DNA from 4 places in the Nesterenkonia rhizosphaerae genome. Region 3 is predicted to be linked to each of the others. Evidence: predicted binding sites of a transcription regulator. Region 3 holds the regulator's gene; each other region holds the start of a gene.

Region 1 (7,515 bases), 590 kb from region 3:
CAGCGAGAGCCGGATGCCTTTCTCCTCAGCGTTGACGCGCTCCACCCGGTACTGCGCACTGGAGACATTGACGTCCACGGGCAGCAGCGGGATGCCGATGCGCCGGGCTTCAGCCATCAGCAGCCGGCGCGGATACATTCCGGGGTCATGCTCAAAGATCCCGGCCAGGAACTCCACCGGGTAATGGGCCTTCAGCCATGCCGACTGATAGGTGGGTAACGCAAAAGCGGCACCGTGGGCCTTGCAGAAGCCGAAGCTGCCGAACCCTTTCAGGGCCTCCCAGATACGGTCGATCTCTGCGGAGCTGAAGCGTGGGACTCCGGCGTCCTTATTCTCTGCCGCCCGGCGCCGGAACTGTTCTTCGATCTGTTCGGCGTCCTTCTCCAGGCGACGGCGCAACTCATCTGCTTCCGCCAGCGAGATCCCCATGACATCGCTGAGGATCCGCAGCACATGTTCGTGATAGATCACCACCCCATAGGAGTCCTGCAGGAAAGGCGCAAACCGGGGATGCAGATAGCGGATGTCCTCAAAGCCGTGCTTGCGCTCCACAAAGGGGGTTACCATATTGCCCTTCATCGGTCCGGGTCTGAAGAGTGAGATATCCGCGATGAGATCTGAATAGGCATCTGGCTGCAGCTTCCCAACCAGCTCCCGCTGACCGGGGGATTCAATCTGGAACATCCCCAGAGTGTGGGTGGTGCGGATGGCAGCGAAGGTGGTCTCATCATCTTTAGGCAAGGCATCAAGGTCCACCTCACCTTCGGCAGAGATATAAGGGGCATCAGACGGCAGGCCGCCCTCTTCCGCAGCCTGAGCACCGTTGACCCGCTGGATCTCCTTGACCGCATAGGCCATGGTGGACTGCATCCGGACTCCCAGCACATCCAGCTTCAGCAGACCCATATCGTCAATATCGTCTTTATCGAACTGCGACATCGGCAACCCGATCCCCGAAGGCTGTGTGGGAGTCAGAGAGAGCAGATCGGCATCCCCGAGGATCACCCCGCAGGGGTGCATGGAGATATGCCGGGGAAGCCGGTCCAGCCGTTCGGTCAGATCTACCAGCAGATCGACTTCCGGCTCGGCGCGCACCAGCTCAGCCACTTCCCGCAGTTCCGGCTTGGAAGAGAGCACCTGCCGAAACTCCCTAGCGTTGAAGCGCCACAGATTCTGCGCGATCTGATCGATCCGCTCCTCGGTCAGGCCCAGGGCGAGCCCGGCATCACGAGCCGCACCCCGAGCCCGGTACCGGTTCTGCATGGACAACAGGGTCACCCGGTGGTGGCCGTAGCGTTCAAAGATCGCCTCGTAGACCTCATGGCGACGGGCCGATTCGATGTCCACATCAATATCAGGAAGGGCGCTGCGCTTCTTGCCCAGGAAGCGCTCAAAGAGCAGGCCGTGTTCCATGGGGTCCACGGTGGAGATCTGCAGCAGATAATTGACCAGGCTTCCGGCGCCTGAGCCACGGGCCTGCACACGGATGCGCCGCTGCCGGATCATATCCACCACATCTGCCACGGTCAGGAAATACGTACTGAATCCGAACTGGCGGATAGTGCCCAGCTCATCGGAGAGCCGCTGTTCCAGCTCGCTGAGCTCCTGACCCGAGGCATGGGGGTAGCGCTGATCCAGCGCAGTCTGGCAGCGCTGGGTGAGGATCTCATCAGGGGCCAGCCCAGTACCGTTGTGCAGTCCGAGCACATCCAGCTCTGGGACTTTCGGCTGCCGCCAGCGCAGATCAGTCTGCGGATCCAGCCGGCACCGCTGTGCTAACCGCTGGGTCTGATCCAGCAGATCATGAGCAGCAGTCGGACGCAGCCCGGCAGCCTCCACGATCTGCTGAGCCAGGCGGTGCATCAGCTCAGCGGGCTTCAGCCAGGCCTGCGCATTGGGCTGGGCAGCGAACTTCCCCAGCGGTAACAGATGAGCAGCCGCATCGAGCACATCACCGGTGGCAGCCTCGTCCTGAGTTTTATAGCGCACTGCATTGCTGAGCACGGCAGGGACTTCCGCTGCTACTGCCAACTGCAGCATCTGGGCGGCATGACGCAGACTGCCAGGCAGTCCCGGTTTGGTGTGGTGGCAGACAATATCGACCACGACGCCGCCGGGCAGCCGCTGGCACCAGTCCTGAAGCAGTCCCAGCGCCTGCTCGCGCTGCCCGGACAGCACCGCCCGGCCCACATCAGAGTGCGCTCCCAACAGCACTGTGGCAGTGGGGGCGCCGTCGTCGTCCTGGATGAACGCCGCCGGTTGGCTCCGCGTGATCCACGCCGGTCGGTGTGCAGTCCCATGCGGGATCCGTCTGGCCCCGCGCTTGGGCGCATGGGCTGAGGAGATCAGCCGCACCAGCCCTGCCCAGCCAGCACCATGATTGTGGCCATGAGCCAGCACGGTGATCTCGGCCGGCGCAGTATTTTTTGCCGGCGCAGTGATTTTTGCAGGCGCAGTGGCTTCCGCTGCCGCAGTGATCTGCGAAGACCGGCGGTCTTTGAGCTGCAGGTTTACGCCCACCACCGGATCAAGCCCATGGGCGATGCAAGCGCGTATATGGCGCACCGCACCGTAGAGCCCGTCGCGATCAGTAATGGCAGCGATCTGGGCGCCGTCGGCGGCAGCAGCCTCCACCAGTGCCTCCGGGCTGCTGGTGCCATGATGGGCGGAGAAGGCGCTGGCCACGGTCAGGTGAGTGAAATCAGTCACAGGAACTCGCTCGCTTTAGTCATAGATTCCGGTTACTGGCCACTGCTGACCAGGCATCACCGCCAGGTCAAAAATGAGGATCTGACCATCTTCCGCGGTGGCCTGGACCTGCCACATCTGCTGCTCTTGCATGTCAGCCTTGCCCGCTGGCATCCGGCTCAGCGACTCCCACCAGGGGGTACGGTCAATCCACGGAATAGGCCGATCGGTGACAATAAACCGGCGGTGACCCCATACCAGCCGTGCCGGGGCACCTTCAGGTGTGGTCCACACCGTGGCTGAATCAGGCAGCACCGCTGCTTCAGCGCTCATCGCAGAACTCCTATCGGCGGAACTCTCATTACAGAACACTCCTGCAGAACACTCCCGCTATTCGAACATATCTTCGATTATCGAGTGTAGGGGTGTTTCCTGACAAGAGTTCCGGCAGCAGCTCTGGAGCCCCTCTTGGCCCGCGTAAACTCGGATCAATGGTGAGAATTCTGGTCATTCAGCATGAGGACAGCGTGGGCATCGATAAATTCGGGCGCTGGCTGGAAGAGGCCGGGGCGGAGCTGGTGATGCTGCGTCCTGACCGTGGTGATGCCATTCCGGAGAATCTGGCCGGATACCAGGGGATGGTGGTGCTCGGCGGCACTGCTGGCCCTGAGGATGATGAGCAGTGGGAGTGGCTTCCGGCTGTACGTGCCCTGCAGCGCACTGCCGCTGCTGAGGAATCCCCGGCCTTTAATATCTGCTTGGGCGCCCAGCTCTCAGCAGTAGCCCATGACACCGAAGTCTTCCGCCGCAGCATTCCGCAGATCGGGGTGATGGAGCTTATCCGGCGCCCCGAAGCTGCTGATGACCCGGTGTTCTCCGTGCTGCCCCAGCGCCCTAAAGCTGTGCTGTGGCATCAGGAGCAGATCGCGGCAGTCCCGGAAGGGGCGGTGCATCTGGTGGAAGGCACCGATGCGCCGGTGCAGGCTTTCCGAGTGGGCAGCTCGTTCTGGTCGGTGCAGTTTCACCCCGAGCCCGATGCCCATACAGTGCAGCGCTGGGCCGAGGGCACTGCTGAGCTGGTGAAGAAGGCCGGCAGAACCCCAGCGGATGTGGTCAGGGAATACGAGGCCGAGGCCTCCGGGATTGAAGCGACCTTCCGCCCACTGGCGGCAGCTTTTGTGAACTACGCTTCCAGTCGCTAGGTCCGGCTCCCGGCGCTGGTCTCAGCCCTGCCCGGCAGGCTGGCGGTGCCGCTGAGCGGTGCGTTCGCCGCGGAAGGTTCGGCGGTATTCGCTGGGGGAGACCCCGAGGGTGCGCTGGAAGAGGGCGCGGAAGTTGCTCGGGCTTGGGAACCCGGTCTGCCGGGCAATGCGCTCGACGCCGTAGTCAGTGGTCTCCAGCAGCTCCTGGGCGTGGCGAATCCGCACACCGCTCAGCCAGGTCATCGGTGACTGCCCGGTTTCCGTGTGGAAGCGCCGGTTCAGAGTGCGCACGCTCATATGCGCAGCCTCTGCCAACTGCTCCAAGGTGATGGGCCGGTGGGCGTTGTGCTCAATCCAATGCAGCACAGGCTCCAGGCTGGCGGTCTGCAGGGTGGGCTGATTGCGCAGAATGAACTGCGCCTGCCCGCCCCCGCGGTGCAGCGGCGCCACCGCAAGGCGTGAAGCATCAGCGGCGACGGCGGCTCCATGGTCCTGCTGGATCATATAGAGGCATAGGTCCAGTCCCGCTGACGCACCGGCGGAGGTGAGGATTGCCCCGGAATCCACGTAGAGCACATCAGGGTCTAAATCCACGGCGGGGAACTTCTGTCGAAAGGCCTGAGCAGCCCGCCAATGGGTGGTGGCGCGTCGCCCATCCAGCAGCCCGGCTTCGGCCAGACTGAAGGCGCCCACGCAGATCGAGGCGATCCGGGTCCCGGCGGCTGCCACGTCCTGCAGTGCCTCCAGAGTGATAGCAGAGGTGGGGATCAACGGATTGTTTCGGCCTGGAACGATGACGGTATCGGCCAGTTGGAGGGCCTCTACTCCGTGGTGGGTGCGCATAGTGAAGGCACCCGCACTGACCTCGTCGTCTTCCCCGCAGACCAGGACTCGGTAGGCGGTGCGGCCATCGGGAAGCCTGGCCTGGCTGAAAGTCTCCACCGCGGTGGCCAGATCGAAGCCGATGGTGTCTTCAAGTGCCAGGACGGCAACAGTGTGCATAGTTGCACATTACTCAGTGATGTCGGGGCCGAACAGGGGTATAAGCCGAAGCAGGACCCGGTGGCCGGATTCAGGCGGGACATGGCAACCAGGTCACTAGCTGAATCTTCTACACGACGTAGAAGATAGGGTGCGTGAGCAATTTCCTTCTCTCCGTCCACGTGCTGGGCGCTATTCTCGCCATCGGGCCGGTGGCCGTGGCCGCCAGTATGTTCCCTCCCGCTGCCCGCCGGGCGCTGAGCGATCCCGCAGATGCCCGCGCTGCTGCCGCTGTGCGGATCCTGCATCGCATCACCGCTGTCTACGCAGTGATCGGCGTCCTGGTGCCGGTTTTTGGTGTGGCCACAGCTCTTTCCATGGGGATTCTGACCCAGCCGTGGCTGCTGGTGTCGATGAGTCTGACCGGGCTGGCCGCCGTCGTGCTCATCACCCAGGTGATCCCCACCCAGAAACGTGTGCTGGCCGGGCTTGAACAGCACACCCCGGCAGCCAAGGACGACGACGCCGCCGCAGTGATGCCGGATCTGTCCATCGCCCGGCGGCTGGGGATGACTACCGGCATATTCAACCTGCTGTGGGCAGTTGTTGTGGTGATGATGATCTACCGCCCCGGACAGGATGGGTACGTATGAGTCCGCTGAGCATTCTGAAATGGCTGGGTGTGGTCGAGATGGTCACCCTGGCGCTGATGCTGCTGAACCTGGCCACTGTGCACCAACCAGGGATCAGCTCAGTGCTGGGACCACTGCACGGGCTGGCCTATACCTGCACGGTGATCACCGCAGTGTTATGCGCGTCCGGGCAGCACAGGGTGTGGGGCTTAAGCCTGCTGCCGGGAATCGGAGGATGGCTGGCCTACCGTGCGGCGGCCCGAGTACCGGTGCCAGGACAGTAAAGTGCAATTCAGTGGGCGCCCACGTGCAGGGCTTGCTGAACCGCAGCGTCTGCTCCACCGCTGAAGGGCTCACCGTGGCCGGGAAGCACCATGGTGGCACCAGTAGCAGCAACGGCCTGCAGTGACTGGAGCGCCTGTGCGGTGTCCTTGGTCGCAGCACTGGCTACAATCTGGGGACCTCGGTTGCCGGTATAGGGATCCAGCGTCACCAGTGCGTCGCCGCTGATCACCGCATCGCGGTCAGGGAAGTGCAGAATGCAGTGTCCGTCCGTATGTCCGGGAGTGTGGAACGCCACGGGCAGACCGGGTAGATCTAATGCCGTGACGTCCAATGCGGTGGTCTGCTCTACACCCTTGATGCGCAGCGCGCCAGCGGTGACCATGCGCCCCAGCACCGGCAAGGACTTTGGGTGCGTGAAGGGGTAGAGGAGACGGTTGCGCTCGGTGGCGTAGCGGTAGGGGTGAGCTGCCAGCGGCATGTCCTTGGCATGAACCCATACCGGGATGCCAAGTTCATGCTGAGCACCCCGGGCGAAGCCCACATGGTCGAAGTGGCCGTGGGTCAGCGCGATGCCACGGATCTCATCCGGGCGCCGTCCTCGGTAGTCCAGGGCCTCAAGAACCTCATGCCACATCTTCGGCAGCCCGGCGTCCACCAGCAGGACGCCGTCGTCGTCCTCCACCACGTAGCAGTTCACATGGGCTCGGGTGATCAGATGGATACCGGGTGCTACGTCATGGGTGATCATGCTGGGCCTCGCGGATTCGTCTCGGCAGCACTGCTCTTAGACCTCGTAGCACCATCCTGGGGGCGATGAATCCCCAGGTCAAGGGCTTTCTCCTGAATTTGCTGCCTTCCTGGCCGGTTGCGGGTTCGCGGGATATGGTTGGCCAAAGTACCGCATGAGGGTCAAGGAGCAAGAACGTGATTTCTGAGCAGCAGCGGCAGCAGGCCCTTGACGCGATGGAAATACTGGACACGCCCCCGGATGAACGTGTGGACAGAATCACCAGGCTGGCTCAGGAGCTCTTCGACGTACCGATGGTGAGTGTGACACTTCTGGACAGGGACCGGCAGTGGCGCAAGTCAGAGATCGGGCTCGGGGGTCCAGAGGCCCCTCGTGATGACGCCTTCTGTGACGTCACCATCCGGCAAAGCGGGACTCTGGTGATCGAAGATGCCGCACAGGACCCCATCTTCGCGAAGAACCCTTTTGTTGTAGGTGACCCGAATCTGCGGTTCTATGCCGGCCATCCGCTTCAGGCTCCGGGTGGTGAGCAAGTGGGTACGCTCTGCGTCCTGGACACCAGGCCGCGCTCGATGGATGCTAGGCGTCGGGAACTGCTCAAAGACCTCGCGCTTTGGGTTCAGGTTGAGCTTGCCCGCCAGCAGGAGATCGACCATGCGGCTCTAGTGCAACGAGCACTGACGCCACGAACCGTGCCGGACATTACCGGTTACACCATCGCCACCGGAACTCAACCGGCAGGCGATATCTCGGGTGACTTCTACGATCTCTACCGCACAGACGATGGACTACGATTCACTCTGGCCGATGTGATGGGCAAAGGGGTTGGCGCAGGAATCATCGCCTCCGGTGTTCGCGGGGCATTACGGACTCAAGCAGATCGGGAACTGGTTTCGGCTCTGAGCCGGGTCGACGATCTTCTCAGCGAGGGCCTCACGGATATGAACATCTTCGTGACAGCATTTCACGCTGAACTCTC
Region 2 (7,515 bases), 780 kb from region 3:
CGAGGATAGTACGGCGTGCCCTGGACCAGCCGGCCTCTACGGCACCTGGCAGGGAGCGACCTTCTCGCAGCTCATCCTTGATGCGTTCGAAGTACACCACGAAAGAATCGGCAGTGAGTCCAATCGAGAGGATCAGGCCGGCAATACCAGCCAGTGAGAGACGGTAGCCGTCAGTCCAGCCTAAGAGCGAGATAGCCCACCAGGTGATGACACCGACCACGACCAGCGACGGGATAGTCACCGCAAGGGCTAGTGCGCGGTATTGGAAGATGGCATACCCAGCGGTGAGCAGCAGGCCGATGATGCCAGCCAGCAGACCCATACGGAGCTGATCCTGGCCCAGAGTGGCCGAAATCTGCTGCTCGGATTCGATGCTGAAGCTGATGGGCAGTGAGCCGTAGCGCAGCTGTTCGGAGAGGTTACGTGCGTCCTCCTCGGTGAAATCTCCGCTGATCTGCGCGTTTCCGTCAAGGATGGGGTTGATCATTCCCGGTGCGGAGATGACATGTCCGTCAAGGACGATGGCGAACTGGTTGCGCGGATCCCCCTGGGGAAACCCATTCAGACGGGTGGAGGACTCGCGGAAGCGTTCAGTACCTTCAGAATCGAAGGATAGGTGAACCACCCAGCCTGGACGATCCTGGGCGGAACCGAAGCTGGCGTCGGAGATCAGAGTTCCTGGTACATCCACCGGTCCCAGCAGGTAGGTGGCACCGGAGTTGGGGTCACAGGTGATCGTGGGCTCATCAGCCTCGGCGGAGCTGCGTTCGTCAACACTGGCGTCGCGCGAGCAGCTGTAGTTCTCGAAGTCTGCGGCCAGCTCAGGAGTGATCCAGTTCAGGTCAGAGTTGTTCTGCGGCTCACCCTCAGGCTCAGGGAAATCCTCCGGGCGGGCAGCTTCTTCATCCTGCTCCTCCCGGGCGTCATCAACTTCGGCTTCAATGGCCTCGGCTTCTTCGTCCGTGAGCTCTTCGTTGTCCTCAGCCAGGAGCACATTCTCCACGTAGTCAATGTCTACGCCGGTCTGAAGTACGGGTCGGAACTCCATGTCCGCACTGGCCTGGATGAGCTCTCGGGTGCGCTGATCTGGGACACCCGGCAGAGACACCACAACGTTCTCTGCGCCCTGCGTGGTGATCTCGGCTTCGGCGACTCCGCTTCCGTCTACGCGCTGGCGGATGATCTCCACCGCTTGCTGCAGCTGCTCGCTGTCGATCTGCTCACCAGCTTCGACCTGCGGGGCAAGCACCATCTGGGTGCCGCCTTCGAGGTCCAGAGCCAGTAGCGGTGCCCATTGAGCACGGCCATCAGCGACGCCATAGGCAAGCAGGCCGCCCATACCCAAGAGGAGAATGAGCAGCCCGAGGAGTGCGGCGCGCGCCTTGCGCACCGGAGTGGGAGTGGCCATAGGAGTAAAAGTCAGTCTGTCTCGGTGGTGGCCTGGCCCGGGGTCTGCTGACCCGGTGCGGGCTCAGTCACCTGCTGGACGGCTCCAATGAGGAAATCTGCGCGGCCACCGCCGGAGAATTCTAGGGTGATGCGCTGACGGGCCTCGTCGCGCTGCACGACGGTGCCGACCAAGCCACCAGCAGTCACCACCTCGGCTCCGACGACAGCAGCGGCGTGGGCCTGCTTCTGCTGCTCGCGCATTTTCTTACCGCGACGGAAGGTCAGGACCATGAACAGCACCAGGATGCCGAGCATGATCAGCAGCAGCGGATCCGCCATAGGATTTGCGGCACCCTGCTGGGCAACGAACTGGAGAAAAGGCGTCTCAATCACAGCCGCCTACGATATCAGCTTCACCTCATAGGCGGGACTATGACGCTGGATCACGGCGATCTTCAGCCTCCAGCGTAGCCCCGGGGATTTCTGCTGGGGGTGTAAGCCCCAAGTGCCGCCAGGCGGCATCGGTGGCGATTCTTCCGCGTGGAGTCCGGGCCAACAGCCCTTCGCGCACCAGATACGGTTCGGCCACGGTCTCCACGGTTTCCGACTCTTCCCCCACCAGAATGGCCAAGGTGGAGAGCCCCACGGGTCCGCCGCGGAAGGTGGTGCACAGAGCTTCTAGTACCGCCCGATCCAGGCGGTCTAATCCTCGGGTATCCACTTCGTAGGTGTTCAGTGCGTCAGAGGCGGCGTGCTGGTCAACGGTGGGGATCTGGTGGACCAGAGCCCAGTCGCGCACCCGGCGCAGCAGCCGGTTGGCAATTCGCGGCGTCCCGCGCGATCGCGAGGCGATTTCGGTGAAGCCTTCGGAGGTGACGTCTATGTCCAGCATTCCTGCTGAGCGCCGCAGGACCTTCTCCAGTTCCCCCGCCGAGTAGTACTCCAGGTGACCGGTAAATCCGAAGCGGTCTCGCAACGGGCCGGGTAATAAACCTGCCCGCGTGGTGGCACCCACCAAAGTAAAGGGAGGCAGTTCCAGTGGAATGGAAGTGGCGCCGGCCCCTTTGCCGACGATGATGTCGACCCGGAAATCTTCCATGGCCATATAGAGCATCTCTTCTGCCGGGCGAGACATTCTGTGGATCTCGTCAATGAAGAGCACCTCCCCTTCAGTGAGCGAGGAGAGGATTGCTGCCAGGTCACCGGCATGCTGTATGGCTGGACCGGAGGTGATGCGCAAGGGTGCGCCCATCTCAGCGGCGATGATCATGGACAGGGTGGTCTTACCCAGTCCCGGTGGCCCGGAGAGCAGAACGTGGTCTGCCGCAGTGCCGCGAATCTTCGATGACTGCAGCAGCAGGGAGAGCTGGGCGCGAACGGTAGCCTGCCCGACAAAGTCATCCAGTGCCTTGGGGCGCAGCGCCGCCTCCAGGGCCTTCTCCTCGGCCGCCTGGGCGGTGCCGACGATTTCCCGAGGATCGCCTTCCGGCTGAAGTGTCATGCCCGTGCTCCCGTCCTGGAGCCCAGCCCGCGCAGTGTGCTGCGCAGCAGTACTGCCGTGTCAGCTTCGGCCAGCTCCGGCTCGGCCGAAATGGTTGCTTGCACGGCTGCTTCAGCGTCCTTCTCCGTCCACCCCAGCGACGTCAACGCCGAACGTACTTCCGCGAGCGTGGTGTCCGCAGCGGTCGGGGCAGATGCAGTCTTTGCCGCAGAAGTCGTCGCTGGCTCATCAATGACCAGCTTGCCAGCCAGTTCAAGCAGGATGCGCTGGGCGGTTTTCTTTCCGATTCCGGGCACTTTGGTGAAAGCGACAGTATCGGAGTCCCGAATGGCGGCACGCACTTCATCCGGTGTATGAACGCTGAGCACAGCCAGCGCTAGCCGCGGCCCCACACCGGAAATCGACAGCAGGGTGGAAAATATCTCGCGCTCGCTCTCATCGGCGAAACCGAATAACAGCGGCGCCTCATCCTGTCGAGGCACATAGCTGGTCTGCAGGCGAACACTCTGGCCGGTACGCAGCTGGCCCAGGGTCTGCGCTGTGGCATTGACGTGCAGACCAACCCCAGAGACCTCGACGACGGCGTGGTCCAGGGCTACTTTGAGCACCTCACCGCGGATACTGGAGATCATGGGGCTCCTTCTGGGGTTCCCGGCTGCCCTGGGCAGGCCGCATTAGAAAATGTCTTCGATCAGCCTAGCCGAGTGTGAGCCCGCAGCCCGAAAACCGCGAATGCGTGTCTGCTTGGCCGCGCCGTCACAAGTTCGGCGCGGGCTGAGCGCACTATCAGAACTCAGACGCGCGTCTTCAAGGACTCCAATGCCTCACAGTGCTCAACGGCCGAGTGCGCGCTTCTCGGCTGCCTGCCAGGCGCGCTGCGCGGGTGTGAGCCCACCCTTCTGTGCTGCTGCCGCACGTTGCATGGCGGTACGGGCGCCCTGGTGCGTAGAGGTATTGGCTGTCATGCTGAAGCGCGCCCCGACTCCGGAGCGCCAGGCATGGCAGATGGCCACAGCGTATGCATCGGTGGCGTCCACCGGTTTCGGGAGCCCCGGCAGCTTGAGAATGCGCTGGACCATGCGAGCTACCGCATCCTTACTGGCGTTGCCGTCGTCGGTCACTGCTGCCTTGACCTCGCTGGGGGTATGCCAGGCAACAGGGATTCCGCGAGCTGCCGCCGCGGCGATCACCACTCCAGAGGCCTGGGCGGTGGCAATCGCGGTGGGCGCATTATTAGAGGCGAAGACTCTCTCTATTGCCAGAACATCTGGGGCGTAGCTGTCCAGCAGGTTTTCGGCCGCGCGTTGAATCGCCAGGATTCGGTGTGCCAGATCCTCGTCACTGCGCGTGCCTTTGACCTCAACATGGACAGAATGTCCTTTGCGATTAGGGTTCATCTCCACCACAGCAAAGCCGCAGCGGGTCAGCCCAGGGTCCACACCAAGGATCCGCTGGGCGGTCCGGGAGTTCCCTGCTGTGGTGCCGATCCGCTGCGGCAGTGCCATAGGGGTGACGGCTCAGCTCTCGGCGTCGAGCGCGGCCAGGGTGTCAGCGCTGAGGTCGGCATTGGTGTGGATGTTCTGGACGTCGTCGAGGTCATCCAGGGCGTCATGGAGCTTCAGGAACTTCTTGGCAGACTCCAGGTCCAGGTCCACCTTCACATCCGAGACAAAGGCCACCTCGTCGGAGTCATAGGCAATGCCTGCCTCCTCGAGCCCCTGCACCACTGCCTGGAGGTCGCTGGCCTCGGACTGGACTTCGAAGTTCTCGGCGTTCTCGATAACCTCTTCGACGCCTGCATCCAGAACCGCCGCGAGGACATCATCTTCGGTGAGGTCCTCGGTCTTGGGCACGGTAACAACGCCCTTGCGCTGGAACATGTAAGCCACAGAACCAGGGTCTGCCACGGTGCCACCGGAGCGTGTCACCGCGGTGCGCACCTCAGCGGCGGCGCGGTTACGGTTATCAGTCAGACACTCCACCAACAGTGCCGAGCCCTGCGGACCGCGCACCTCGTAGGTGATCTCCTCGTAATCGACAGCGTCGCCGGTCAGGCCCGCACCGCGCTTGATCGCGCGGTCGATGTTGTCATTGGGCACCGATTCCTTCTTGGCTTTGGTCACAGCCAGAGCCAATGCAGGGTTGCCTTCAATATCGGCGCCGCCGTTGCGTGCCGCGACTTCGATCTGCTTGATGTAGCGGGCGTTGATCTTGGCTCGCTTGGCGTCCACCGCTGCCTTGCGGTGCTTGGTGTTGGCCCATTTGGAATGGCCGGCCATAGTTCTCCTCAAGAGGTTGCGGTGTGCAGCGATGCATTTAGTTGCATACTGCAACGGTGTCTGTAGGCTGTTCACCAGAATATCGGCTGAAAGGTGACTACCGTGGCACAGACATTCCCTCCCCGGTCTCTGGACTATGGCTATCCAGATCTGACCGCCTTCGACGACGCCGCCTGGCTGAGCGTCTTTGATGCCGGTTTTGCCCGTCACAAGGAAGAGATTGAGACCATCGCCGCTGCGGGAGAGCCAGCGACTGTAGCTAATACGCTTCAAGCCTTCGGTCGCTCCGGGGCTTTGCTGAACTCAGCCATGCGCGCTTTCTCGTGTGTCTATTCTGCCCACGCTACTGAAGCCCGACAGCAGGTCTATGCCGAGCTCGCCCCTCGGCGCGCTGCGCATGAGGACTGGATCGCCCTGCATCCTCAGCTCAATGCTCGATTCCGTCAGCTCCGCGACCGTATGGATGCGGGCGAGGTGGAGGCATCAGCTGAACAGCGCTGGATGCTCCAGCACCAATTGGTCAAGGCTGAGGCTGCCGGTGCAGCTCTGAATGAGTCCGACCGCGCCCGACTTCTTGAGCTGAATCAACAGCTAGCCGCTGAGGAGACCGCCTATCAGCAGTTGCAGTCCCGCGAGGCTGTGGAGCGCGCGCTTGTGGTGCAACGCCGCGAGGAGCTCGAGGGTCTCAACTCCGCCCAGATTGACGCGGCTGCTGCCGCTGCTAAGACCGCCGGTCACCGTGATGGTTATCTGCTGAGTCTGACGATGCCCGTCCAGCAGCAGGCCCTGGCAGAGTTACAGCATCGCCAGACCCGTCGTCGGCTGCATGAGGCCTCGGTGGGCCGCGGCAGCCTGGCCGGATCTGATGGCCGCACCACTTATGACATCGGCGCCAGCATCGCCTCCCTTCGCGCGCAGAAGGCACAGCTGCTGGGCTTCAGCAACTACTTCGAATCCGTCCTACCGCTGCGCACAGCCACGAGCACCGAAGCGGTGAAGCAGATGCTGCAGAAGATCGCCGCAGGCGCGGCGCAGCGCCTCCAGCAAGAAGCCTCAACTATCGCCGAGGCTAGTGGTCTCGGCGAGGATCTGGCCGCCTGGGATATGTCCTATTGGATTCACCGCTTGAAACCGGGTTCAGCTGCCGCTGCCGAGGAGTCTGCTGCCCCCGCGTTTCCGATCACTCTTGATCAGGCCTTGACTCGGGTTTTCGACGCCGCACAGCGGACCTACGGGCTTCACGTAGTGGAACGGAAGGATCTCCCGGGCTTCGTCCCCGGGGCCCGCAGCTTTGAGGTTTTCGACGGCGCCCCCGGCGAAGCAGGCACTGGCATCGGCTTGTTCCTGCTGGATATCCACTCCCGCCCCACCAAGTCCGGCGGTGCCTGGATGAACTCCTTCGCCGTCGCTTCTGAGCTTTCAGGAACGCGTCCGGTGGTCATCAACTGCTTGAATGTCTCTCCTCCGGCGCCGGGTCAGCCCACTATCCTCTCGGCCGGGGAGCACAAGACGCTCTTCCATGAGTTCGGTCATGCGTTGCATGGGCTTCTTGCTGCTGCAGAATTCGAGGAGCTATCGGGCACTGCGGTCCCCCGGGACAATGTGGAGTTCCCTTCGCAGGTCAATGAGGTCTTTCAGGATCTCTACTCCCCCACCCCCACACGCCCAGGCGCAGTACCTTCTGAGCAGGAGCTCTGGGGCAAGGGGCTGAGCACGGTCGAGCATGTAGCCGCTGTGGTCATTGATATTGCCTGGCATAGCCTCACGCCCGACCAGGCCGAAGAAGCCCGGCAGGATCCTCGCGGATTCGAACAGCGAGCACTGGCCGAGTGGGGCTTGAACCTCGACCTCGTGCCGCCGCGGTACTCCAGCGGCTTCTTTAAGCACATCTTTGCCAGCTCGGGCTACGCAGCCGGGTATTACTCCTACTTGTGGGCTGAGGTGCTGGCCGCAGATGCCAGCGAGTGGTTCCGTGAGGTGCTCAACGACGACGAGGCGCTGGCTCGCCGCGGCGCACATTTCCGGGCTGAACTTCTCTCCCGGGGTAATACCCGGGATCCGCTGGAATCTTATCGCCGAGCGGTGGGGCGCGACCCCCAGGTGGAGCCTCTGCTGCGCAGCTTAGGACTGGCGTGACCTGCGCCGCGCAGCCCTCCTGAACCCAAGCCTCAACAGGCCCTGACTTCGAGGACTTCATCCCATCGGGTGGTGTATCTCGGGCTCATCATTTCGCGTCTCATCTCCCAGTCTGCTGCGGTGCGCAGCCCGCCGCGTCCTAGTCCGATGGCTTCGGCTCCGGCCCTGGCGCGGACTTGCTCCATCAATGGCCCCAGGGCGCGGCTGTCC
Region 3 (7,515 bases):
CGCAACGCTGTGCCGTCGGTGGCCATTGCCGGGTACACCAACGCGGGCAAGTCCTCTCTGCTGAACCGCCTCACCGACGCCGGGGTGCTGGTGGAGAACGCATTGTTCGCCACCCTGGATCCCACCACGCGTAAAGCAGTGACCCCTGATGGCATCGGATACACGCTCTCTGACACGGTCGGGTTCGTTCGGCAGCTGCCCACGCAGCTCGTGGAGGCATTCCGCTCCACCCTGGAAGAAGTCGCCGACGCGGACCTGATCCTGCATGTTGTTGACGCCTCCCACCCGGAGCCCGAAAGCCAGATAGCTGCAGTGCGCAAAGTGCTGGCCGAAGTGGACGCCCACGAAGTCGATGAGATCATCGTGCTGAACAAGGCTGACGCCGCCGAGTCGCATGTGATCGATCGGATCCGGCGTCGCGAGCCGCATGCCATTGTGGTCTCTGCCCATACGGGTCAGGGTATTGACGAGCTGAAGCAACTGATCCGTGACTCCATCCCACGTCCCACAGTGCCTTTGCAGCTGTTGGTGCCTTATGCCGACGGCGAGGTTGTCTCACGCCTGCACGCTGAGGACGCCGAGATTCTCTCCACGGATTACCAGGAGGAGGGCACCAGGATTCATGTCCTGGTGCGTCCGAGCCTTGCCGCGGAACTGAGTCAGTACCAGGTGGAAGACTAGGAGCGTGACTTCGGCTTCCACTTCTACCGCGCGCCCTGCTGAGATCAGCCCCGCTGCTGACCGAGCTGAAGAACTGCTCACCACAGCAGTAGACGCCTTCGACGGCAGTCGGCGCGAGGGGCAGGTGGAGATGACGCGACGGGTGGCAACTGCGTTGCGTCGTCGAAAGCATCTGCTGGTTCAGGCCGGTACCGGTACTGGTAAATCCATGGCCTATCTGGTGCCTGCAGTGGCCCATGCGGTGGAGGCTGACAAACCCGTTGTGGTCTCCACCGCGACTCTTGCCCTGCAGGCCCAGATCATGGGTCGGGACCTGCCGCGTCTGCTGGAGAGCATTGAGCCTGAGCTGCCGCGTCCTGTGGAGGTCGCCCTTATCAAGGGCAGGGCCAACTACCTGTGTAAGCAGAAACTGGCCGGCGGATTCCCCGAGGGCGACGACGATCAGGAAGCCCTTTTCGCCGCGGCCGTGGAGCCTACCGGCGGTGTGACCACCTTCGAACCCACCTCGCGGCTGGGCAAAGAGGTGGTCATGCTGCGCGAATGGGCTGAGACCACAGACACCGGAGATCGCGACGACCTGCCCGACGGTGTCACAGATCAAGCCTGGCGTCAGGTGTCGGTCAACGCGGTGGACTGCATCGGCCCACGTAAATGCCCGATGGCCGAGGAGTGTTTCTCGGAGCTGGCGCGACGCGACGCCGCTGACGCGGACTTGGTGGTCACCAACCACGCGATGCTCGCTATTGATGCCTTCGAGGGGTTGGAGGTCTTGCCTGAGCATGATGCGGTCATCATCGATGAGGCTCATGAGATGGCCGAGCGGGTCACCTCTGCGGTGACTGCACAGCTCTCGGCGCAGATGATCCAGGCTGCCGCCAGTTCCGCGCGAAGGCATACCGCCATTAGCGTCGATGCTCTGCAGGCCGCCGCATCGGCCGTGGAGACGGCTTTTGGCGCTGCCGAGTCCGGTCTGTTGGTGAGCACCCCGCGGCGACCGACCGGAATGAACGAACAGCAGCTCCAGGCCGTTGAGCTGGCTAGAAATGCTGCCCGCACTGCGCTCTCTGATTCCAAGCCCTCAGGTGACGGTGAAGCAGATATTGGCCGCACTACGGCGCGTTCACGTCTGCAGGCGGTGATGGATACTGCCAACCGGATGCTGGATGCGGGTGAGACCCCGGATGTGATCTGGTTGTCCCGCCCTGGAACATTCACACCGGGGCAGGGGTATCGGGAGGCTGATATTTCCGAGCCGCCCATCATTTATGTGGCACCGACCTCGGTGGCCGGCCGTCTCCGGGAGGGACTCTTCGGGGAACGCACCGTAGTGCTCACGTCGGCGACACTGACTATCGGTGACAGTTTCGATCCGGTAGCCGGCCAGCTTGGCCTGAAGGGCGAATCAGCCCCGGCGTGGGAGGGCATTGATGTCGGCAGCCCATTCGACTATCCGCGCCAGGGAATGTTGTATGTGGCGAAGCACCTCCCGGCGCCGTCACTGAAAACCCAGGATGTCCAGCGTGAGGAGCTGGCAGGGCTGATCGATGCCTCGGGAGGCGCAACTCTTGCGCTGTTCTCCTCGCGGCGAGCTGCCGAAGAAGCCGCAGAGGAACTGCGCACCAAGCTGGATGTCCCGATCCTCTGCCAGGGGGACGCGACCATGTCTGCCCTAGTGCGGCAGTTCGCCGAGGATGAAGAGACCTGCCTTTTCGGCACTATGAGCCTGTGGCAGGGCGTTGATGTTCCAGGTCGGTCCTGCCGGCTGGTAGTTATTGACCGGATTCCGTTCCCGCGGCCCGATGATCCGCTGACCAACGCCCGCAGTCAGGAGACAGCCCGAGCTGGCGGCAATGGATTCATGCAAGTCTCTGCCACCCATGCAGCCATCCGATTGGCCCAGGGCGCAGGGCGATTGATCCGCACCGCAGAGGACCGAGGCGTACTCGCAGTATTGGATTCGCGGTTAGCAACTGCGCGTTACGGCGGATTCTTGAAGAAGTCCATGCCGGACTTCTGGGCCACTACTGACCAAAAGGTCGCTCGCGGTGCCCTAGCCCGACTCCGCGAGGGCTAGCTCAGACTCCGCAGTACGGTGACGACCTTGCCCATAATCGTGGCGTCGTCGCCCAGAATTGGCTCGTACATGCGGTTCTGCGGCAGCAACCACTGATGACCATCACGACGCTTGAGGGTCTTGACAGTGGCCTCGTCCTCGAGGAGAGCGGCCACAATGTCCCCGTTATCAGCATCCTGCTGACGGCGGACCACAACCCAGTCGTCTTCGAAGATTCCAGCTTCAATCATGGAATCGCCGCGCACCTGAAGCATGAAGAGCTCGCCCTCACCAGTGATCTGGCGAGGCAGCGGGATGACTTCTTCCACGTTCTGTTCGGCAAGGATGGGACCACCAGCGGCAATGCGTCCTACCAAAGGCACCTCTGAGACACGGCTATCGCTATCAGTGCGGTAGGCGTCCAGCTGGACCACGGTCTCGTCCTCGGCGCCCTGGCCGCGAGACTGTGCTGAATCGCTGCTGCTGTTCTCGGTGGCCAGCAGACGTCCAGACGAGTCACGAATGACCTCCATGGCGCGAGGTTTACCCGGGACGCGTCGCAGGTAACCGAGCTGCTGAAGTCGAGCCAGCTGGTGCGTCACCGATGAGAGCGAGGCAAGACCGCAGGCATCTCCAATCTCCCGCATAGACGGCGGATAGCTGCGCTCAGCCAGAGACTTCTGGATGACATTGACGATCTGGCGCTGACGCTCAGTCAGTGCTGGTGCTTCATCGGTCTCCGGTGCCGCCATGTGCCGATCCTCCCTGTGACGGACTTTCGTGTCAGACCCTCCCCGTTGAATAGGGAACGTCATCGAAAGTCACTTCGAACATTACGGTCAGGCTACTCGAAATCGCAGAAAGATTCCATAGATATATGCGAGTGTCTGGCCATGAGTCGAAGATATGTGCTAGAAATAGAACACAGGTTCGAAACAGGAGGTTCTTCCCCATGACCACCTCATCTCAGGTCCCCACCAATATGCTCCGCTCTCATACGGCTCGTACCGATAAGGATCGGACAAACACCGCCCGCGCCAAAGGACACCTCTCTGGGGTCGCTCTGCGCCTGACCCGCCGGGGCCGCTTGATGTTCCTTGGCCTGCCTGCACTGCTGCTTGCCGCAACAGTCGTGGCGGGTGCCCTCTTCGTCTCCGCTTCCTTCTTTAATCAGGTCCAGGCCGGATCGACAGAAGCCGCTGGTGTCCATGCCGAAGAAATGAAGGTCAATGCCGGGGACACTCTCTGGTCGATCGCCTCTCGTGCTGACACCAACGAAGACGTCCAGACGGTGATCCTGCAAATTGCGGAACTCAATAGCTTGGATTCGTCAGAGCTTCAGCCAGGCGAGGTCATTTATGTCCCCACCTCGGGGCCGCAGAACTGAGTCATTTCACTCTGTGGTCTTCGCCCCGGGGTCGTATACCTCCAATTCAGGCGAGGACTAGGATAGTCGGGTGAGCGAACAGCAGACCCGCACTTCCCGACTGGCAGCCCTACCGCTGCGTGATGAGCTCCGCGGTCAGGCGCCCTACGGCGCACCTCAGCTAGCAGTTCCAGCAATGCTGAATGTCAACGAAACCACCTATGACGTCCCGTCAGATGTCGTTGATGCCATCGCGAAAGAGGTCCGCAGGGCTGCAGAGAGCCTCAATCGCTATCCAGACCGTGAGTTCAGCCTGCTGCGCCAGAAGCTCGCGGAGTACCTCAACCGTGAACTTGCTCGCGACGCCTCTGACTTTGGAGCTGCGGCGGTCCAGCTCACTGGTGAACACATATGGGCGGGCAACGGCTCCAATGAGGTGATGCAGCATATCCTGCAGGCCTTCGCCGGCCCGGGTCGTAGCGTGATGTCCTTCCCGCCGACATATTCGATGTACCCGCTCTACGCCCGTGGTGTATACAGCGACTACATTGCAGGCACCCGCGGTCCCGGCTACACCCAGACACCTGACGATGTCGCGGCCCAAATCCGTGCGCACCGTCCCCATGTGGTCATTCTGTGCTCACCGAATAATCCGACCGGTACGGCACTGGACCTGGCTGTGGTGGAGGCCGCCTACGAGGCCGCGCTGGACACAGAGACCATGGTCATCGTTGACGAGGCTTATGGAGAGTTCCGTCAGCCCGGCACGCCCTCAGCCCTGACACTGCTTCCTTCACGCCCACAGTTGATCGTCACCCGCACCATGAGTAAGGCCTTCGCCCTTGCCGGCGGCAGACTCGGTTATCTTGCCGCAGCCCCAGAAGTCACCGACGCCCTGCGCCTGGTTCGTCTGCCCTATCACCTCTCGGCCATCACCCAGGCTGCCGCCTGTGCTGCCCTGGACCATGCGGCTGACCTCATGGCCAACGTTGAGCGGATCAAAGCTCAGCGCGACCGGATCGTCGTCGAACTTCGGGGGATGGGCCTTGACCCATACCCCTCGGACTCTAATTTTGTGTTCTTCGGGGGCTTGTTGAATGAGAAGGACGCTTGGCAGCACCTGCTCGACGACGGCGTGCTCGTCAGGGACGTTGGTATTCCGGGGCATCTGCGCGTCACGGCTGGCACCGAAGAGGAAACCACGGCGTTTCTGACATCCCTTGCACGGCTCGTAGAGAACTCCACAGCCGGCGTCACAGCGGAAAGATAGACTGGAGCTCTTATGGCAGCTGAACTGATGAGCGGGCGCATCGCGCAGATGGAACGCACCACCAGCGAATCGCAGGTACGTGTGCGGATGAACCTTGACGGCACAGGCACGTCAAATATCAACACCACTGTGCCCTTCTACGACCATATGCTGACCGCTCTGGCCAAGCACTCCCTGATCGACCTGGACATTGAAGCTGAAGGCGATACTCATATCGATGTTCACCACACGGTTGAGGACACCGCCATCGTGCTTGGTGAAGTGCTGCGCACCGCACTTGGCGACAAGCGCGGCATCCGACGTTTCGGTGAAGCGACCGTCCCCTTAGATGAGGCCCTGGCCCAGGCCGTCGTTGATGTCTCCGGGCGCCCCTACCTCGTGCACTCCGGTGAACCGGAAGGCCAGCAGTATCACCTGATCGGCGGGCACTTCACCGGCTCCATGACACGCCATGTCTTTGAGGCGGTCACCTACCACGCTGGTATCTGCCTGCATATGCGGGTCCTGGGTGGTCGCGATCCCCACCACATCGTCGAAGCCCAGTTCAAGGCTTTCGCCCGCGCGCTGCGTGAGGCCGTGGAGTCAGATCCGCGCACAGATGACATTCCATCCACCAAGGGGGCACTGTGAGCGCTAGGCCCACAGTCGCGGTGCTGGACTACGGCTCCGGGAACGTGCACTCGGCAGTGCGCGCCCTGGCACGCGCCGGTGCCGAGGTTGAATTGACCCAGGACACTGAGAAGATCCTCAACGCTGAGGGTCTGGTAGTTCCCGGCGTCGGAGCCTTCGCTGCGGTGATGGACGCTCTTAAAGCTATTGATGCACCACGCTGGATCGGTCGCCGCGTTGCCGGGGGTCGGCCGGTGCTGGGCATCTGTGTAGGACACCAGATCCTTTTCGAACGCGGGGTAGAGCACGGTATTGCCGCAGACGGCATGGGGGAGTGGCCAGGCGAGGTCACCGCGCTGCCCGATGACGTCGTCGTTCCCCATATGGGGTGGAACACCGTACGTGCTCCGGAGGACAGCGTGCTCTTCGAAGGGCTGCAGGATGAGCGTTTCTACTTTGTGCATTCCTACGCAGTGCAACGCTGGGATTTTGATCAGAGCGTGGAAGCGATGCATCCGCCCCAGGTCACCTGGGCACATCACGGCACCGACTTCATCGCCGCAGTGGAGAACGGTCCGCTAGCGGCCACGCAGTTCCACCCGGAGAAGTCCGGGGATGCCGGTATGGCGCTGCTGCGCAACTGGATCAAGAGCCTCTGAGCGCCCACACGGACGCAGGCTGAGACGAACCATAACGGGTAAGAGAAAGAGACACCGCCATCATGACTGAGACTGCCACCGTGCCCGCTGCAGCAACACCCGCACTCGAGCTGCTGCCTGCAGTGGATGTCGCCGGAGGTCAGGCCGTGCGCCTGGTCCAGGGTGAGGCTGGGTCTGAGACCAGCTACGGGGATCCGCTGGAGGCGGCTTTGACCTTCCAGGAGCAGGGGGCTGAGTGGATTCACCTGGTGGACCTCGACGCCGCATTCGGTCGCGGACATAACCGCGAGGTGCTGGCACGGGTAGTCAAGGAGGTCGGCATCAAGATCGAACTCTCCGGAGGAATTCGCGACGACGAGTCCTTGGATCGCGCACTGGAATTCGGCGCTACCCGAGTCAACCTCGGCACCGCGGCGCTGGAGGATCCGGAATGGACCGCCCGTGCCATCGCCCGCCATGGCGATGCGATCGCGGTGGGTCTCGATGTTCGTGGGGAGACGTTGGCAGCCCGAGGCTGGACGCAGGAGGGCGGGAACCTCTGGGAGGTGCTGGCGCGCCTGGAGGACGCTGGCTGCCCCCGGTACGTGGTGACTGACGTGACCAAGGACGGCACCCTGCGCGGTCCCAACACCGACCTTCTGGCGCAGGTCTGCTCTAAGACTGACAAGCCTGTTGTGGCTTCCGGTGGTATCTCTTCCCTGGAGGATATCCAGGCCTTGGCCAAGATGGTGAGCCTCGGTGTTGAGGGCGCCATCATGGGCAAGGCGCTCTACGCAGGGAAGTTCACGTTGCCGCAAGCTTTGAAGGCTGCCGCCGCCTCGGCCTAAGCACAACATGTCCAAAGAGCTACCGGCGCATATCGCGAATCTGCTGCAGC
Region 4 (7,515 bases), 110 kb from region 3:
GACCGCTCCAAGGTCATCAACGGTGTCCGCAAAGCCTGCCAGGGCCGCCCCGTCTCCAATGACGACCTCGCTGTGCTGGCTCAGGAGGTTGAGGAAGCCATCCGTGCCTCCGGCAACGCTGAAGTAGACGCCAACGACGTCGGCCTGGCCATTCTGGGACCGCTGAAGCGTCTGGATGTGGTGGCGTATATGCGCTTCGCTTCCGTGTACCGCGGATTCGAGAATCTCGATGATTTTGAGGCGGCCATCCAGGAGTTGCGCCACGAGGAGCTGCAGCCAACCGCGGCGCCGAAGGTGGTCCAGCCGCGATTCGGCTTCCGCTGATTTCCCCGGGGCTGAATCCTGGGAGGTGCGAGGGCCGCACAAGACCGCAGTTTCGGGTAGACTGGCGAGCACACCGGCGGTGGTCTCTTCAGGGGAAGGTTGAGACCGCCGCCGGTTTTCGCTGTCCGGACCAGCCTCAGCCGCACCTACGACGTAGCGGTGAGGCGGGGAGCGGTTAACTTCCTCGAATAAGCTTGCGCAGTTGCGCGATGGCCGCGTCGGGGTCCGCGGCCGAATAGACGGCGGAGCCTGCAACGAAGGTGTCCGCCCCCGCTTCGGCGGCACGGAGAATGGTGTCCCGGTTGATGCCCCCGTCGACCTGGATAGCAACCGTGCCTCCGAGGTCGTCTGCTGCCTGCCGTGCGGCCGTGATCTTCGGCAGCATCGCTTCCATAAACGACTGGCCGCCGAAGCCCGGTTCTACGGTCATGATCAGTAGCATGTCCAGCTCGCTGAGGATCTCCAGGTGGGGTTCCAGCTCGGTCCCGGGTTTGACGGCCATAGCCGCTTTCGACCCGTGGGAGCGCAGAATGCGAGCCAGCTCTTTGGGACGTGCGGCGGCCTCGATGTGGAAGGTCACGGACTCGCAACCGGCCTCAGAATATTCCGGCGCCCAGCGGTCAGCGTCGTCGATCATCAGATGGATGTCCAGGGGAAGGTCGGTGGCCTCACGGATGGCTTTCACTACCGGCAGTCCCAGGGTGAGGTTGGGAACAAAGTGGTTGTCCATCACGTCCACATGGACGGCATCGGCGCTGCTGATGCGCTGGAGTTCGGCGGCAAGGTTGGCAAAGTCGGCGCTGAGGATGCTGGGATGAATCGAAGTCACGTCTCTGATCCTAGATGCGTCAGTCTGGCTTCTTCTGCAGCAGTGCGAAGAACATAGCGTCAGTTCCGTGGATATGCGGCCACAGCTGCACAGTCTTGGCGATGACGGGGTTGGAGTTGGCCGAGGTGGTCGAGCGTGTCTCTTCGAGCAGCTTCTGTCCTTGGGGAAGTGCCACTGCAGCCATGGGCTCGTGGGCGTCGAGCAGCTGCAGTTCGGAGTGTCGGCGTAGCAGGTCTTCCACCTGAGCGATGGTTTCAGCTGCATGTGGGGAGCAGGTGACGTAGGCCAGCAGGCCCTCCGGCGCGAGGACGGCGACGGCGGCGTCGAGTAGGTCCTCCTGCAGGACAGTCAGCTCGGCGAGGCCACTGGGTTTGCGCCGCCACCGGGACTCGGGACGGCGCCGCAGGGCGCCCAGACCTGTGCAGGGGGCATCGATGAGGATGCGGTCGAAAGGCTGCTCGGGCGTGTAGAACTCGGGGTCTGAACTGAGCGTGCGGCCATCGCCTGTTCGCACGCTCCAGGCCGAGGGGTCGACGGCGGCCAGGGCCTTGGTCACCAGTTCAGCACGGTGTGGGGCAGGCTCATTGGCGGTGAGAGTCACGCCGTACTCAGCAGCGATCGCTCCGAGTAGAGCGGCTTTGCCGCCGGGCCCGGCGCAGAGATCCAGCCAGCGTTCTGCTGGTTGTACGGCTGGTTCGGTCAGCGCTTGAGCGATCCATTGCGAGCCGATGTCCTGGACGCGCAGCTGACCTTCGCGGACTCCTTCGAGGCGGCCGATATCTCCGCCGCGGAAGATCGCGGCGCCTTCGACGAGCTCCGAGGGGGTGGCTCCTGCGGTGACGGCTGATTTCAAGTGATGGGGGCCGGCGTCGCCGTGAAGTCCGGGCAGGCCGACCAGATGGACTTCCGGGGCGGCGTTGTCGGATTCAAGGAGCGCTTCGATGTCTTCGGCACGTCCGCGCAGCTTCAGCGATTGTCTGAGGGCGCGAACCACCCAGGAGGGATGGGCATGCCGCAGGCCGAGGGCGTCGTCGCCGGTGGAGTTTTCGGCGATGACGTCCAGCCACTGGTCACGGGTCTTCTCCGCGACACGTCGCAGGACCGCGTTGACCAGGCCGGAGGGGCCGGCACCGATTTGATCGCGGACTAGGGCTACCGTCTCGTTGACGGCGGCATGGGTATTGACCCGCATCGCCAGCAGCTGATGTGCCCCTAGCCGCAGCGCGTCGAGGATTGGTGGGTCGAGTTTGCTGAGTTCCCGGTCTACGCACCTGGAGAGCACAGCATCATAGGTGCCTTCTGAGCGCAGGGCGCCGTAGGTGAGTTCGGTGGCGAATCCGGCGTCGCGCTTATCGAGCTTGGCGCGGCGGATCTCTGCAGGAAGGACAAGGTTGGCGTAAGCATCGTCGCGGGAGACCGCGCGCAGTACCTGGAACGCCGCTAGGCGGGCAGGGTCCGAGCGGCGGCTGCGGGCCGAGGGAGCGTTCTTGCTGAATTGACGCCCAGATTGGCGGCTGGATCGGCCGCTCTGTTCGCCACGAGAGCCTGCGGCGCTGTGCTCGGAAGCGCTGCGGCTGCCGCGGTTGCGCTGACGTCCTTTGGCGTTTCTACGTTCGCCCTCGTGGGGGCTCTGGTTCCGGTGTGATTCGCTCATGCTGCGCTTCCTAAGGTGACGGTGCCTTGTTGGCCGCGGAACCAGTCAGCGGCGTTCATCATTGCTTTACCGGCGGGCTGGACTTGGGTCAGGACAACCCCGCGTGCGTCTCCTGCAGTGAGCACAATTAGGGAGTCTCCCGGCGCGCGGTCCGAGATCGCTTGCAGTACACGTCCGGGGGTGGCGTCTGGAGAGAGGTCGCCGTGGTAGAGCCTGGTGGGACCAAGTTTGAGGCGGTTTTCGCCATTGAGGGTCCAGGCGCCGGGCTCGGGGATGGTCGCGTTGATGCGGTTGACCAGCTGTTCTGCCGGTTCGCTGGGGTCGATGTAGGCGTCTTCGCGTGTGAGTTTCGGGGCGTGGCTGGGGGTGCCCTGCTGGCGTACTGGTTGTGAGTTGCCTGCCAGGAGGTCCGGGAGCAGTTTGGTGAGCAACGAGGTCCCAAGGGTCGTCAGTTCGGTCAGGACCGTCCCTGCAGAGGTGGCTTCGGGAATGGTGTATTCGGCGCTGGCGTGGACCGGGCCGGTGTCCATTCCGGCTTCAAGCTGGAAGATTGTGGCGGCCGTGGTGGCTTCGCCGTTGAGCATGGCGTGTTGCACGGGGGCGGCGCCGCGGTACTGCGGCAGCCGTGAGTAGTGCAGGTTGACCCAGCCCAGCGGCAGCGCCTCCAGCGCGGGCTGCGGCAGCAGGGCACCATAGGCAACGACGATGCCGAGCCGGGCTCCAGTCTGCTGGACCTGATTAGTGATGTCTGCGTCGACTTTGGCGGTTTTAATGGTCGGAATTCCGGCTTCCTCTGCAGCCTGCGCAACGGGCGAGGGGGTCAGTTGTTTTTTTCTGCCCACAGGGGCGTCGGGCCGAGTGAGGACAGCTGTGACGTTGTAGCCGGCGGCAATGATTCCACGCAGAGCTTGTGCGGCGATCTCGGGGGTGCCGGCGAACAGGATTGGGGTGCTGGTGGGTTGTGCGGGGTGAGTAGCAGATTCGGTCATGCAGGGTTCCCTTCACGCAGTGCACGCATGGCAGTCTTGCGGTGATCGCCTTCGAGTCGGTCCAGGAAGAGTTTGCCGTCAAGGTGGTCGAGTTCATGCTGGAAGCAGGCTGCGAGGAGGCCGTCGGCTTGGATCCGCAGTGGTTCTCCTGCCCTGTCGTAACCGGTGAGAACCACGTGGGGGTGGCGTTTGACCGGACCGTAAATCCCGCCGCGTACGGATAGGCAGCCTTCACGAAGTATGGCGTCTTCTTCAGTGGGTGCTTGGCGGGGGACAAATGCTGGTTCGCCCATCAGCTGGAGCTCCGGGTTGATGACTGCGCCCTGGTGCCCTTCTACGTCCCAGGTGAAGATGCGAAGGTTGACGCCTACCTGTGGTGCTGCGATTCCGATTCCGCCGGCGTCTTTGTTGGTGGCCTCCATATCCTGAATGAGTTGCTGGATACGGGGTTCTGGGGTTGCGGTATTCAGTGGCACAGCCGTTGAGGGTGTGCGCAGGACGGGGTCACCGATCATGCGGATGGGCAGCACAGGCATGGGGGACATTCTCTCATCTGTGGCGTGAGCCTGATGCGGTGTTGGTGATTCGGTGCTGGGATTCTGCGGTGCGCGGTATCAGCGTTTCCGCAGTTGCGCGGTGGATTCCAGATCCGGGTTGTGTGATCAGAACATCGAATCCTGCTGTCTTGATCCGATGATGACGCCGGCATAGCGCCTGGAGGTTGTCCCCGCGGGTGGGGCCTTCAGGATGCGGCTGGACGTGGTCAATATCGCAGTTCTCTGCAGGTACCGTACAGCCGGGTACCTGGCATGTGCCGTCCCGGAACCAGATGGCTTGGCGCAGCCGTTCAGGTGGGAACCGTCCGAGGTACTGGTGGGAGAGCGTGTCATATTCCTGAGCGGACGGCCCAAGTGGAGGTGGGTCTTTGCGTTGAAAATTGTCCTGGTGGTGCGGTGTAACGCGGAGCTCATGCCAAGTGGTGACTACTGCCGGATCCTTAATGAGGTTTAGCGCAGCCTCGGCTGGCAGGGTGTGGCTACGGTCGCGGCTTATTGCTGGATGGTTTGATTCCCCGGTGAGAGTTTCTTCTGCCACCAAAAGACCAATGTGGGCGTCAATGGTGATCGCGGATTCGGAGCGGCCGTTCAGGATCCAGGCGCTGAGCTGATCTGCCGCGCGCTGGGCCAGAGTACGTGTGTCGCCGTCGTGATAGGTAGTGGGAAGCGACTCGGCGGTGAGCGATTCCGGGCTCGGGGGCAGGCTCACGATGGTGGGCTCCTCCGGGGTTTTCGGTGTGCCCCCACGCAGCGGTTCTCCTGTCCAGATGTCCCGCGGCGTAGTCAGACCGCGGTAGGCGGCGATGCACTCCCGTATGTGAGCTTTGCGAGTAGCGGAGGCACTCAGGGCTGCGGTGATGGGGTCGTAGGGAACTGGTTGTTGGGGCGACCGAGCTACTGCGTCAAGGCGTCGCTTAATGGCTACCGCTGTGGGGGTGGGTAGGAGAGCGCTGAACCAGGACATGTTCTCGAAGTCATCTGCGGGGCGAACGGAGACGGTTCTCTGATCGAGTTCCCGCTGGCAGCGGTCTGCTGCATTTTCTGGTTCGGCCACGGCCGTGAACCGAGTGAGCCAGCGTTCCAGTTCGCGTGGACGGTGATGCTCTGCGTATTCGGGTGCTAGGGCATCGAGGTCGGCGCGGGATGACTTGTCGCAGAGCCTGTCACGGCTGGTCCGGGAAATACGGCTCAGTGCGGTGCTGGTGATTTTTCCTGAAAGGAACGCTTGCCAGACGTTGGGGAGGGCTGTTCTGGCGTGGGAGGAAGCGCTGAAGAGCGCTGAGGCGCGGTACTCAGAGGTGCGCATTGCCCGGGCTGCGTAGAGGAGTGCGGCGGATTCATCAGTTCTAGCTTCGCGATGCTCTTGTTTCTTCAAGGCGCTGGCACTCTGGTCCATCCCAAGGCTTATGAAGTCCTGGTAGCGCCGCTCGCGTTCATCGGCGCGAGTCCGGCAGAAGGCCTGGACATAGTCGACGAGTATTGAGACCTGGTGGGCTTCAGCACGTCTTACGGTCATTTCGGCCTCCCATAGCTCGGTTGGAGCAGATGGTTGTGCCGAAGAGGGGCAGGCCTGGTCGGACACGCTGTTCTGGCCGACACGCAGGTCCGCGTGCCGCAGCGACTGAGCTAGTTTCGTGTCCATGATTCGATTATATGTTCTAATCCAGTGGTCTGACAAGGGTTCATAGAAGAAAGATTCGAATAGTCTGGTCCGGTTTCCGTCCTGGCAGTTTGATTGCGTTTAGCCCCAGGTCAGCGGTCTCACTCCCCTGACGGGCGACCTATGCACGGTCGTAGCTTTTATCCACAGGCGGGATTTGACCCTGGTCACAAGGAGCAGGGCTTATTACCGTGGGGAGCGGACGGTAGGGGCGGAGCTGTTGGTGCCCCCGAGGAGCAGATGGTGGGCAGACCGTGCCAGACGGTTTGCGGAACGGGTGTATCGGCAAATGGTTGACGGGACATGGGTGCAGAACAAGGTTGCGGCTGCCGAAAGGTCGAAGGGCAGAGGCCGACACGGGTCGTGGTTTCGCCGTTCACCGGGGCGTGGCGGCGCCGGGCTCGGAATGATCGGGCTTCTCGTCCTGAGCGCGTGCTCAGGTGCGGATGGCGCGGAAGGCTGCGAGCCGATGCAGAACGCCCCACACCTTTGTGCTGATGGCAGTGAGAATCCCGAGGCCGCATCTCAGGCCGAGGTTAGTGCTAGGGAAGCGGCGGAGGGAGATGGTCAGGGAGCCGCCAGCAGTGATCCTGCAGCCGAAGATTCGGAAGTGAACGATGGCGATGACACCACGCCGGTACCCGCATCCTCCGAAGGGCCAGCCCAGAACTGGCCTGTTCCCGATCCGCCCGATGAGATATACGACCCCACCGAAGAGGGGGCAGAGGCGGCTCTGCGGCACTGGGTGGAGGTGCGGGCATACTCGCGAAACACTGGGGACACGGAACCTCTGGAGGGCGCTTCTAGCAGCGAGTGCAGAGTCTGCGAATCGCAAATTGACAATATTGACGGAATGTACGAAAGGGGCTGGTTTGTTCAAGAGCCGGACGAGTTTGTAGGTGTCTGGGTGCGCCCGATGGAATGGGACGGTCTAACCGATCAAGCGGAGGCCGTGTTTCGTGTAATTGAGAACGACTATGAAGGTTATTGGGACGGCGAACTGGCATTCGAAGAGGCGGGCGCTGGAGAAGGGGCGTGGCACTCGCTGCTCGTGTTCGAAGAGGGTTCCTGGAAGGTCGGTGAGCTGGCATTCTTAGGCTCAGATGAGGAGACTGCTCCTGGTGGAGAGGAGTGAGCCGTGGATTCTTCGCATTTCGTCACAGGTGTTGTTCTGTCAGTGGCACTTATTTGGTCGCCAACTGTCCCCGCGTTCGGCAGCGAGAGTCATAATGGCGAAGCCGAGCGGTTCTCGGGTAGCTGGAGGGATGACGCGGCGGAAGTCTGGTCAAGCACTGATGTCGAATCCGTGAGGCGCTACCCGCGCAGCGTGGAGCGGGAGCCAGGGTCGACAGGAGAAAGTGGTGGCGAACGAGTCCGGCAAATAGAGCATCCAAGTCGCTCTACGGGCTCATTGGAAAATCGAAGCATCCCTCACAATGAAAATACTCCGGGGGACAGGCTCTCAGGACTCCTCTCCAACCGTAACTTTTGCACAAACAGCG

Evidence for each region. Region 3 encodes LexA, which represses DNA repair genes until DNA is damaged. Its sites were predicted from a motif close to TCGAACANNTGTTCGA; they were not measured.
Region 1: ABEA23_RS12175 (DUF6504 family protein) is a predicted target of LexA. The motif match lies at 3,083-3,098, and genes of this name have one in related genera.
Region 2: ruvA (Holliday junction branch migration protein RuvA) is a predicted target of LexA. The motif match lies at 3,566-3,581, and genes of this name have one in related genera.
Region 4: ABEA23_RS09820 (HNH endonuclease signature motif containing protein) is a predicted target of LexA. The motif match lies at 5,999-6,014, and genes of this name have one in related genera.

The regions. Positions count from the first base shown of each region.
Region 1 covers NZ_BAABLW010000007.1:1,374,902-1,382,416, forward strand. The annotation lists gene ABEA23_RS12170 (DNA polymerase III subunit alpha) at 1-2,709, opposite strand, end outside; gene ABEA23_RS12175 (DUF6504 family protein) at 2,725-3,021, opposite strand; gene ABEA23_RS12180 (type 1 glutamine amidotransferase) at 3,180-3,890, shown strand; gene ABEA23_RS12185 (GlxA family transcriptional regulator) at 3,912-4,892, opposite strand; gene ABEA23_RS12190 (DUF2269 family protein) at 5,027-5,524, shown strand; gene ABEA23_RS12195 (hypothetical protein) at 5,521-5,787, shown strand; gene ABEA23_RS12200 (MBL fold metallo-hydrolase) at 5,796-6,536, opposite strand; gene ABEA23_RS12205 (PP2C family protein-serine/threonine phosphatase) at 6,713-7,515, shown strand, end outside.
Region 2 covers NZ_BAABLW010000007.1:1,566,505-1,574,019, forward strand. The annotation lists gene secD (protein translocase subunit SecD) at 1-1,408, opposite strand, end outside; gene ABEA23_RS13070 (preprotein translocase subunit YajC) at 1,420-1,782, opposite strand; gene ruvB (Holliday junction branch migration DNA helicase RuvB) at 1,820-2,890, opposite strand; gene ruvA (Holliday junction branch migration protein RuvA) at 2,887-3,522, opposite strand; gene ruvC (crossover junction endodeoxyribonuclease RuvC) at 3,724-4,395, opposite strand; gene ABEA23_RS13090 (YebC/PmpR family DNA-binding transcriptional regulator) at 4,408-5,169, opposite strand; gene ABEA23_RS13095 (M3 family metallopeptidase) at 5,272-7,305, shown strand; gene ABEA23_RS13100 (Y-family DNA polymerase) at 7,338-7,515, opposite strand, start outside.
Region 3 covers NZ_BAABLW010000007.1:787,708-795,222, forward strand. The annotation lists gene hflX (GTPase HflX) at 1-681, shown strand, start outside; gene ABEA23_RS09340 (ATP-dependent DNA helicase) at 686-2,755, shown strand; gene lexA (transcriptional repressor LexA) at 2,752-3,486, opposite strand; gene ABEA23_RS09350 (LysM peptidoglycan-binding domain-containing protein) at 3,687-4,121, shown strand; gene ABEA23_RS09355 (histidinol-phosphate transaminase) at 4,192-5,370, shown strand; gene hisB (imidazoleglycerol-phosphate dehydratase HisB) at 5,383-6,000, shown strand; gene hisH (imidazole glycerol phosphate synthase subunit HisH) at 5,997-6,638, shown strand; gene priA (bifunctional 1-(5-phosphoribosyl)-5-((5-phosphoribosylamino)methylideneamino)imidazole-4-carboxamide isomerase/phosphoribosylanthranilate isomerase PriA) at 6,701-7,465, shown strand; gene ABEA23_RS09375 (SseB family protein) at 7,473-7,515, shown strand, end outside.
Region 4 covers NZ_BAABLW010000007.1:897,110-904,624, forward strand. The annotation lists gene nrdR (transcriptional regulator NrdR) at 1-324, shown strand, start outside; gene rpe (ribulose-phosphate 3-epimerase) at 500-1,153, opposite strand; gene ABEA23_RS09805 (RsmB/NOP family class I SAM-dependent RNA methyltransferase) at 1,173-2,807, opposite strand; gene fmt (methionyl-tRNA formyltransferase) at 2,804-3,796, opposite strand; gene def (peptide deformylase) at 3,793-4,341, opposite strand; gene ABEA23_RS09820 (HNH endonuclease signature motif containing protein) at 4,346-5,995, opposite strand; gene ABEA23_RS09825 (DUF6318 family protein) at 6,483-7,148, shown strand.